3 regions of the Vibrio sp. J502 genome follow, and region 3 is predicted to be linked to each of the others. Evidence: riboswitches for the same ligand, from Rfam matches in the RefSeq annotation. Region 3 holds a riboswitch; each other region holds the start of a gene.

Region 1 (3,275 bases), 100 kb from region 3:
CACAGCGCAAGCAGCGCACCAGCTTGTAAATCAAAATCAAATTGATCGCCTGATAAATCGCCAGCTCAATCGTGGTTGATTTAGGCCCGCCGCAAGTGCCATCACAGTGGCAAAACTGGTAAAACAGAGCATGAAACACCAAACCACAGACATGAGGAAGCTGCTGACGCAAACGCGGCCATTCAACCCAACGAAATTTGTGCCAATGACTCATGCCAAGATGCGCGCATAACTTATGTTGTTCTGCCGGAATCGACTCTAACGCTTGCAGCAATAAACGGCTGGCATACGGGAGATTAAAAAACAGATGCGCCAGTAAAATACCGTTTAATCCGTAAATGGAAAACGGCAGTTTGCTATCAAACCACGCGAGCAGCGAGGCGAGCAGACCGCTATTACCATAAATGGCCAACAAAACCAAATACGCCCACCAGCACCGGAAGCACTAAGGTCGTTGCAAACAATTTGATCAGCAGCGCACGTCCCCAAAATCGACGACGGTAAAGTGCGTGAGCAACAGGAACGCGAAACCAACACTGAGCAGCATCGACAAGCTGGCTTGGTAAAAACTAAATTGAGTGACATGGCGATAATACGGGTCTTGCCATACGTGCATCACATTTAAGCTGGGTGCTTGTAACAGCAACGCCGCCAAAGCACTGATGACAAAGGTCGCGACAAGCATCGCGACCCCAATGCCTATTTTAGGAATAGCATTCAAACTTTATCGCACCTTAAAACGTTAAGGCGGTTTGCCACTCACGGATCCACGCTTTACGCATCTCAGACACCTCTTGTGCGCTAAAGGTAAGCGCCTTTGGTGGCACAGCCAGCGTTTCAAAACCTTTCGGTAGCGCGACAGACGTCACAGGATACATCCAGTTTCCGGTTGGCATCACCGACTGAAATTGATCACTTAAAATAAAGTGCATGAACTCATCGGCCAATTTGCCGTTATCACTGTGTTTTACTTCGCAGCGACTTCCATTTGCATGTAGTGTCCTTCGGCAAATCGGCAGCCGCGTACTTGCGTCATTTTCCGCAATCAAATGATAGGCTGGAGAGGTGGTGTAAGAGAGCACCAGATCGGACTCACCTTTTAGAAACATCGCATAGGCTTCTGACCAACCTTTGGTGACTGTCACCGTCTTATTGGCGAGCTGTTGCCATGCTAAATTGGCTTTCTCACCATAGACAGATTTCATCCACAGCAGCAAACCTTGACCGGGTGTTGAAGTGCGTGGATCTTGATAAATCACTTTAAGATCATCGCGCTTTTCTACCAACTCTTTTAAGCTTTGGGGTGGGTTTGCTAATTTCTCTTTATTGTAAACAAAGGCAAAATAGCCGTAATCATAAGGAAACAAATGTTTCATCACTCCAACCACCGGGTAGCGTGACTTGGCCCGTCTCGACATTATGATTTGCCAATAAGCCAGTCTGTTTTGCCTCGGCCATTAAGTTGTTATCTAAACCGAGTACGATGTCTGCTTTACTGTTATTACCTTCAAGACGCAAACGGTTTAGGATCGATACCCCATCATCGAGTGCCACAAACTGAAGATCGCAAGCGCATTGTGCTTCGAATGCTTTTTCAATCGCCGGTCCCGGGCCCCCATTCTGATGCGAACGAGTCATAGGTATAAACGGTAAGGATATTGTCAGCGGCATGCGCTGAAAAAGAGGTGATGGTGGCAAGTGCAATGGTATTAAGAGTGGTGTTCAACTGGTCGCTCTCCTTGGTTGAGCGGCACAGGCTTGAGGAGGATGAGAATATTCCATTATTCCTATTCTGAGATCCTAACCCAATTCCTACGCCAGCATTATCTGGTTCAGGTTTACGGGTCCCAAGCTCACGCTTGATCTCAGCAGCATTCATTGAGATGAATGATTTGCTCCCCGTTGAGTGAGGTGGATTGTAATTGGAATTAACGCAATAAGCTACACCGTTGGGCGTGAGTCATATCCCCAACGTGGCACAAGCCCTTGTTCAACGCCTAAATGGTCCAAAATACGCGCCACCATAAAATCGACCAAGTCTTCAATTGACTGCGGCTGATGATAAAAACCGGGGGCAGCGGGCATAATGGTGACGCCCATTTGCGACAACTTGAACATGTTTTCTAAATGTAAGGTGGAAAACGGAGTTTCGCGCACCACTAACACCAATTGGCCACGCTCTTTCATCACGACATCGGCAGCACGTTCGATCAAATTATCGGACATGCCATGGGCAATCGCCGCAACGCTGCCTGCCGAACATGGCACACCACCATCTGTTTTGGCGCGGCAGAGCCCGAAGCCACTGGTGAAAACCACTCTTCTTTGCCGCACACGACAAGCTGTGAGGCATCGCAGTGTAAATGTTCCACCAACGCTGCTTTGGCTGCCTCACTCCCACTGGGCAACTTCAAACCGTGCTCGGTTGCAAGCACAACGCGCGCGGCCGAAGAGATCAAAAGATACACTCGGTAATCTGCAGCCAATAAACACTCCAACAGACGAAGTCCGTAAGGAGCACCTGAAGCGCCAGTAAAGGCTAAAGTGATGGCTTTCTGTTGTGTTGTCATAACTCTCTATTTCGTTTGTGTCGCTGGCATTACATGGCTTGATTTAATGCAAGTAGGAGCTTGTTATGAATACCTTCAAAGCCACCATTGCTCATCACCAAAATGTGATCGCCCGGCTGGGCTTCCTGCGCAATTTGCGCGACGAAAGCATCAATATCATCATTCACTTGCGCTGGTTGTGAGCATGGTCAGCCACATCCTGCACCGACCAAGCAAGATTGTTCGGCTGATAGAGATAAACTGAATCGGCTTGCTGTAATGACGCCGCTAAAGTTTGCTTATGTACGCCCAACTTCATCGTAGCAGAACGAGGCTCTAAAACCGCGATAATTTTCTGATCGCCTACCTTGTTACGTAAACCGCCCAAAGTAAGTTCAATGGCCGTTGGATGATGAGCAAAATCGTCATACAACGTAATACCGTTCACTTCGCCTTTGAGCTCTAAACGACGTTTGGTATTGATAAATTTGCCCAAAGCTTGACAGGCTAAATCCGGAGTGACACCCACGTGACGCGCCGCGCCAATCGCCATTAAGGCGTTATCGACATTATGATCGCCAACCAAATCCCAAGTCACGCGCCCCACGCGTTCATTGTCAAAGAACACATCAAATTGCGAACCATCACGCGTAATTTTTTCAGCTTTCCACTGCGCTTGCTCACCGGTAAACTCAGTTTCGCTCCAGCAGCCACGTGCGAGAACAT
Region 2 (3,275 bases), 1.4 Mb from region 3:
AGATATTTAACGCGTAACTGTTTGCGGCTAAGACACTGCTAATCAGCACGGCTAAATGCTTTGTTTTCAACATATCAATCCCTTATTTTTTGCTTAGTGGGTACGGTGAAAATAGTATGGATAGCCGAGCCATTGTTGACAGTGAAACTTATTAATTAAATGTCAAAATGCGAGTGGTTTCATCATGATGTAAACCAATTATCGTACGGCGACATCGCCCTTTGAAGGCAAGTCGATAAATATGAAAAAGCCTCAAAAAAGCTTGAGGCTTTTAGAGTTCAATCTATTTTTCATCAGGTTAAGTGAACAACCAATGCCTCAAATTTCTCAAGCATCATCGCACCGGCAATGGCTTAGCGCACATGAGTGTGGCCAGTAAAAAAGTGATGAACTGGGCCGCGACCTTGGCCAACATCCAGTTCATCGGCATAGCCAATGGCTTGCGATATGTACTGCTTAGCCAAATACACGGATTTGTGCAGGTTATTTCCTTGAGCAAGATAAGAAGCGATCGCAGAAGAGAGCGTGCAACCCGTCCCATGGGTATTTGGGGTTGGAAAACGCTTCGCACTGAGTAATTCTGACGAATATTTCATGATCAAAAGATCATTGCTGTTTTCAGCGTGTTCTAAATGCCCACCTTTTAGCAACACCGCCTTTGCACCCAACGCTCGTAAGTCAGCCACCATGTCGTTCATTTCTGCTTCAGACTGAGGAACCGGCTTGCCAGTAAGCACTGCTCCTTCAAATAAATTGGGGGTAATGATGTCAGCCAAAGGGATCAACGTTTCTTTTAATGTGCTGATTGCCGATTGCTCAAGTAATAAATCACCACTGGTCGCCACCATCACGGGGTCTATCACAAGGCTCTTGGGTTGGTATTGCTGCATTTTTTTGGCAACGATCTTGATGATACCGGCATCGGCTAGCATGCCAATTTTAACGGCCACGATCTTCAAGTCGCTAAAGACAGCATCTAACTGGCTTTCAATATGATCAAGTGGAATGGGGAAAATGGCAGAAACGCCTTGAGTATTTTGTGAGGTAATGGCGGTAATAACGGAACACGCGAAACTGCCGGTTGCCGATATCGCTTTGATGTCGGCTTGAATGCCTGCCCCTCCACCGCTGTCAGACCCTGCGATAGTGAGTACAACAGGTATGTTTAATAGCGTCGTTTCTTGTGTGTGTTTCTGTATTGGTTGTGCCATGGTCGCTCCTATGACAAGACATACAGGAACTGACTTTGACCGTGGTTTGGAAAGTTCGGTAATCGAATTTACAAAGGTTAGCCGTTGTTATTCGGCTCGTGACAAAGTGCTCATAGTTCCCTACGTCAGTATTAACTGAATCAGGTTCGACGGGTCTCGAATTTCGATCTCAGCCTATGCAGAATCTGCATCGGCTCCCCGACTATTTCGCAGCAATCATAACAGGGCACTCACCGAAGGAGTACGCTTTTTTAGAGGAATTATTCCCACTCAATGGTGGCTGGTGGCTTACCTGAAATATCGTAAACCACACGAGAAATACCATTCACTTCATTGATGATACGGTTAGAAACCTTACCCAAGAACTCATAAGGCAGGTGCGCCCAATGTGCTGTCATAAAGTCAATGGTTTCCACAGCGCGTAGCGATACAACCCAATCGTATTTACGTCCATCACCCATAACGCCTACTGAACGAACAGGTAAGAAAACCGTGAAAGCTTGTGACACTTTGTTATACAGATCAGCGGCATGCAGCTCTTCAATGAAAATAGCATCGGCGCGGCGCAGCAAATCACAGTACTCTTTCTTCACTTCGCCCAACACGCGTACGCCAAGGCCAGGACCAGGGAACGGATGGCGGTAAAGCATGTTGTAAGGCAGGCCAAGCTCTAGGCCAATCTTGCGTACTTCATCTTTGAAAAGCTCACGCAGTGGTTCAACCAATCCCATTTCCATATCATCAGGCAAACCGCCAACGTTATGGTGAGATTTAATCACGTGCGCTTTACCTGTTTTAGAGGCAGCCGATTCAATCACATCTGGGTAAATCGTGCCTTGCGCAAGCCATTTCGCATTTTTCAATTTCTTTGATTCTTCATCGAAGATATCAACAAACACATGGCCGATGATTTTGCGTTTCGCTTCCGGATCAGACTCACCTTGCAGTGCGTTGAGGAAACGATCTTCTGCATTAACATGAATGATGTTTAAACCAAACTTGTTGCCAAACATATCCATTACTTGCTGAGCTTCATTCAGACGCAATAGGCCGTTATCAACGAATACGCAGGTTAATTTATCGCCAATCGCTCGGTGAGCCAGCATCGCCACAACTGACGAATCTACACCACCCGATAGGCCAAGGATCACCTCATCGTCGCCGACTTGCTCTTTAATACGAGCAACTGCATCTTCGATGATAGACTCAGCCGTCCATAGACGCTCACAACCACAAACGTTGAGAACGAAATTCTCAAGCATTTTTAGACCGTTTTTGGTGTGCGTGACTTCTGGGTGAAACTGCACGCCATAATATTTTTTCTCTTCATTCGCCATTGCCGCATAAGGACAAGTTTCCGTTTGCGCTGTTTTAACAAAATCAGCCGGAATTTGCACCACTTTATCACCATGGCTCATCCAAACATCTTGCGTTAGCTCAAGGTCGCTAAACAGGGCCGATTCACCCATTAGCTGTACAGCTGCATAACCAAATTCACGTTCCTCAGAACTGGCCACTTTTCCGCCCAACTGTTCAGCCATGGTTTGCATGCCATAGCAAACACCAAACACAGGTACGCCAGAATCAAACACATATTGTGGCGCACGCGGAGAGTTGGCTTCAGTCACACTTTCAGGACCACCAGAAAGAATAATGCCATCTGGGTTGAATTCACGGATGTCTGCTTCTTCAACATCCCAGCTCCACAGCTCACAATAAACACCGATTTCGCGAACACGGCGGGCAACCAGTTGTGTGTACTGAGAGCCGAAATCTAAGATCAGAATACGTTGGTCATGGATATCTTTAGTCATTTAAGGTCAATCTCAATCATTAATGTAGTGGATGGGGAGCATCGCGCTCCCCATAAGCTTCAAGCTATTCGTGGTTCGTCATTAACCCAAGCGGTAGTTTGGCGCTTCTTTGGTAATTTGAACGTCGTGCACGTGTGACTCTTTCATACCTGCACCAGAGATACGAACAAACTCGGCTTTAGTGCGCAGATCTTCGATAGTGGCCGAGCCAGTTAAGCCCATGCTTGAGCGTAAACCACCCATTTGTTGA
Region 3 (3,275 bases):
ACTGAGTTTACCGGTGAGCAAGCGCAGTGGAAAGCTGAAAAAATTACGCGTGATGGTTCGCAATTTGATGTGTTCTTTGACAATGAACGCGTGGGGCGCGTGACTTGGGATTTGGTTGGCGATCATAATGTCGATAACGCCTTAATGGCGATTGGCGCGGCGCGTCACGTGGGTGTCACTCCGGATTTAGCCTGTCAAGCTTTGGGCAAATTTATCAATACCAAACGTCGTTTAGAGCTCAAAGGCGAAGTGAACGGTATTACGTTGTATGACGATTTTGCTCATCATCCAACGGCCATTGAACTTACTTTGGGCGGTTTACGTAACAAGGTAGGCGATCAGAAAATTATCGCGGTTTTAGAGCCTCGTTCTGCTACGATGAAGTTGGGCGTACATAAGCAAACTTTAGCGGCGTCATTACAGCAAGCCGATTCAGTTTATCTCTATCAGCCGAACAATCTTGCTTGGTCGGTGCAGGATGTGGCTGACCAATGCTCACAACCAGCGCAAGTGAATGATGATATTGATGCTTTCGTCGCGCAAATTGCGCAGGAAGCCCAGCCGGGCGATCACATTTTGGTGATGAGCAATGGTGGCTTTGAAGGTATTCATAACAAGCTCCTACTTGCATTAAATCAAGCCATGTAATGCCAGCGACACAAACGAAATAGAGAGTTATGACAACACAACAGAAAGCCATCACTTTAGCCTTTACTGGCGCTTCAGGTGCTCCTTACGGACTTCGTCTGTTGGAGTGTTTATTGGCTGCAGATTACCGAGTGTATCTTTTGATCTCTTCGGCCGCGCGCGTTGTGCTTGCAACCGAGCACGGTTTGAAGTTGCCCAGTGGGAGTGAGGCAGCCAAAGCAGCGTTGGTGGAACATTTACACTGCGATGCCTCACAGCTTGTCGTGTGCGGCAAAGAAGAGTGGTTTTCACCAGTGGCTTCGGGCTCTGCCGCGCCAAAACAGATGGTGGTGTGCCCATGTTCGGCAGGCAGCGTTGCGGCGATTGCCCATGGCATGTCCGATAATTTGATCGAACGTGCTGCCGATGTCGTGATGAAAGAGCGTGGCCAATTGGTGTTAGTGGTGCGCGAAACTCCGTTTTCCACCTTACATTTAGAAAACATGTTCAAGTTGTCGCAAATGGGCGTCACCATTATGCCCGCTGCCCCCGGTTTTTATCATCAGCCGCAGTCAATTGAAGACTTGGTCGATTTTATGGTGGCGCGTATTTTGGACCATTTAGGCGTTGAACAAGGGCTTGTGCCACGTTGGGGATATGACTCACGCCCAACGGTGTAGCTTATTGCGTTAATTCCAATTACAATCCACCTCACTCAACGGGGAGCAAATCATTCATCTCAATGAATGCTGCTGAGATCAAGCGTGAGCTTGGGACCCGTAAACCTGAACCAGATAATGCTGGCGTAGGAATTGGGTTAGGATCTCAGAATAGGAATAATGGAATATTCTCATCCTCCTCAAGCCTGTGCCGCTCAACCAAGGAGAGCGACCAGTTGAACACCACTCTTAATACCATTGCACTTGCCACCATCACCTCTTTTTCAGCGCATGCCGCTGACAATATCCTTACCGTTTATACCTATGACTCGTTCGCATCAGAATGGGGCCCGGGACCGGCGATTGAAAAAGCATTCGAAGCACAATGCGCTTGCGATCTTCAGTTTGTGGCACTCGATGATGGGGTATCGATCCTAAACCGTTTGCGTCTTGAAGGTAATAACAGTAAAGCAGACATCGTACTCGGTTTAGATAACAACTTAATGGCCGAGGCAAAACAGACTGGCTTATTGGCAAATCATAATGTCGAGACGGGCCAAGTCACGCTACCCGGTGGTTGGAGTGATGAAACATTTGTTCCTTATGATTACGGCTATTTTGCCTTTGTTTACAATAAAGAGAAATTAGCAAACCCACCCCAAAGCTTAAAAGAGTTGGTAGAAAAGCGCGATGATCTTAAAGTGATTTATCAAGATCCACGCACTTCAACACCCGGTCAAGGTTTGCTGCTGTGGATGAAATCTGTCTATGGTGAGAAAGCCAATTTAGCATGGCAACAGCTCGCCAATAAGACGGTGACAGTCACCAAAGGTTGGTCAGAAGCCTATGCGATGTTTCTAAAAGGTGAGTCCGATCTGGTGCTCTCTTACACCACCTCTCCAGCCTATCATTTGATTGCGGAAAATGACGCCAAGTACGCGGCTGCCGATTTTGCCGAAGGACACTACATGCAAATGGAAGTCGCTGCGAAAGTAAAACACAGTGATAACGGCAAATTGGCCGATGAGTTCATGCACTTTATTTTAAGTGATCAATTTCAGTCGGTGATGCCAACCGGAAACTGGATGTATCCTGTGACGTCTGTCGCGCTACCGAAAGGTTTTGAAACGCTGGCTGTGCCACCAAAGGCGCTTACCTTTAGCGCACAAGAGGTGTCTGAGATGCGTAAAGCGTGGATCCGTGAGTGGCAAACCGCCTTAACGTTTTAAGGTGCGATAAAGTTTGAATGCTATTCCTAAAATAGGCATTGGGGTCGCGATGCTTGTCGCGACCTTTGTCATCAGTGCTTTGGCGGCGTTGCTGTTACAAGCACCCAGCTTAAATGTGATGCACGTATGGCAAGACCCGTATTATCGCCATGTCACTCAATTTAGTTTTTACCAAGCCAGCTTGTCGATGCTGCTCAGTGTTGGTTTCGCGGTTCCTGTTGCTCACGCACTTTACCGTCGTCGATTTTGGGGACGTGCGCTGCTGATCAAATTGTTTGCAACGACCTTAGTGCTTCCGGTGCTGGTGGGCGTATTTGGTTTGTTGGCCATTTATGGTAATAGCGGTCTGCTCGCCTCGCTGCTCGCGTGGTTTGATAGCAAACTGCCGTTTTCCATTTACGGATTAAACGGTATTTTACTGGCGCATCTGTTTTTTAATCTCCCGTATGCCAGCCGTTTATTGCTGCAAGCGTTAGAGTCGATTCCGGCAGAACAACATAAGTTATGCGCGCATCTTGGCATGAGTCATTGGCACAAATTTCGTTGGGTTGAATGGCCGCGTTTGCGTCAGCAGCTTCCTCATGTCTGTGGTTTGGTGTTCATGCTCTGTTTTACCAGTTTTGCCACTGTGATGGCACTTGGCGGCGGGCCTAAATCAACCACGATTGAGCTGGCGATTTATCAGGCGATCAAATTTGATTTTGATTTACAAGCTGGTGCGCTGCTTGCGCTGTGGCAGATGCTGTTATGCGGGCTGCTG

What was found. Region 3 has a riboswitch for thiamine pyrophosphate ahead of thiB (thiamine ABC transporter substrate binding subunit). Riboswitches for the same ligand answer to the same signal wherever they lie in the genome.
Region 1: linked by a shared signal. The riboswitch ahead of N5E84_RS15740 (thiamine ABC transporter substrate-binding protein) and the one ahead of thiB (thiamine ABC transporter substrate binding subunit) in region 3 are both predicted to bind thiamine pyrophosphate.
Region 2: linked by a shared signal. The riboswitch ahead of thiD (bifunctional hydroxymethylpyrimidine kinase/phosphomethylpyrimidine kinase) and the one ahead of thiB (thiamine ABC transporter substrate binding subunit) in region 3 are both predicted to bind thiamine pyrophosphate.

Annotation. Positions count from the first base shown of each region.
Region 1 covers NZ_CP104554.1:3,347,617-3,350,891, reverse strand. The annotation lists partial or broken gene N5E84_RS21460 (ABC transporter permease subunit) at 1-685, opposite strand, end outside; gene N5E84_RS15745 (thiamine ABC transporter substrate binding subunit) at 735-1,376, opposite strand; gene N5E84_RS15740 (thiamine ABC transporter substrate-binding protein) at 1,354-1,638, opposite strand; TPP riboswitch at 1,793-1,912, opposite strand; partial or broken gene N5E84_RS15735 (flavin prenyltransferase UbiX) at 1,942-2,570, opposite strand; partial or broken gene mpl (UDP-N-acetylmuramate:L-alanyl-gamma-D-glutamyl-meso-diaminopimelate ligase) at 2,600-3,275, opposite strand, start outside.
Region 2 covers NZ_CP104554.1:2,023,514-2,026,788, forward strand. The annotation lists gene N5E84_RS09350 (chitinase) at 1-73, opposite strand, end outside; gene thiD (bifunctional hydroxymethylpyrimidine kinase/phosphomethylpyrimidine kinase) at 354-1,211, opposite strand; TPP riboswitch at 1,312-1,422, opposite strand; gene guaA (glutamine-hydrolyzing GMP synthase) at 1,472-3,025, opposite strand; gene guaB (IMP dehydrogenase) at 3,107-3,275, opposite strand, start outside.
Region 3 covers NZ_CP104554.1:81,981-85,255, forward strand. The annotation lists gene mpl (UDP-N-acetylmuramate:L-alanyl-gamma-D-glutamyl-meso-diaminopimelate ligase) at 1-648, shown strand, start outside; gene N5E84_RS00480 (flavin prenyltransferase UbiX) at 678-1,307, shown strand; TPP riboswitch at 1,337-1,456, shown strand; gene thiB (thiamine ABC transporter substrate binding subunit) at 1,523-2,515, shown strand; gene thiP (thiamine/thiamine pyrophosphate ABC transporter permease ThiP) at 2,529-3,275, shown strand, end outside.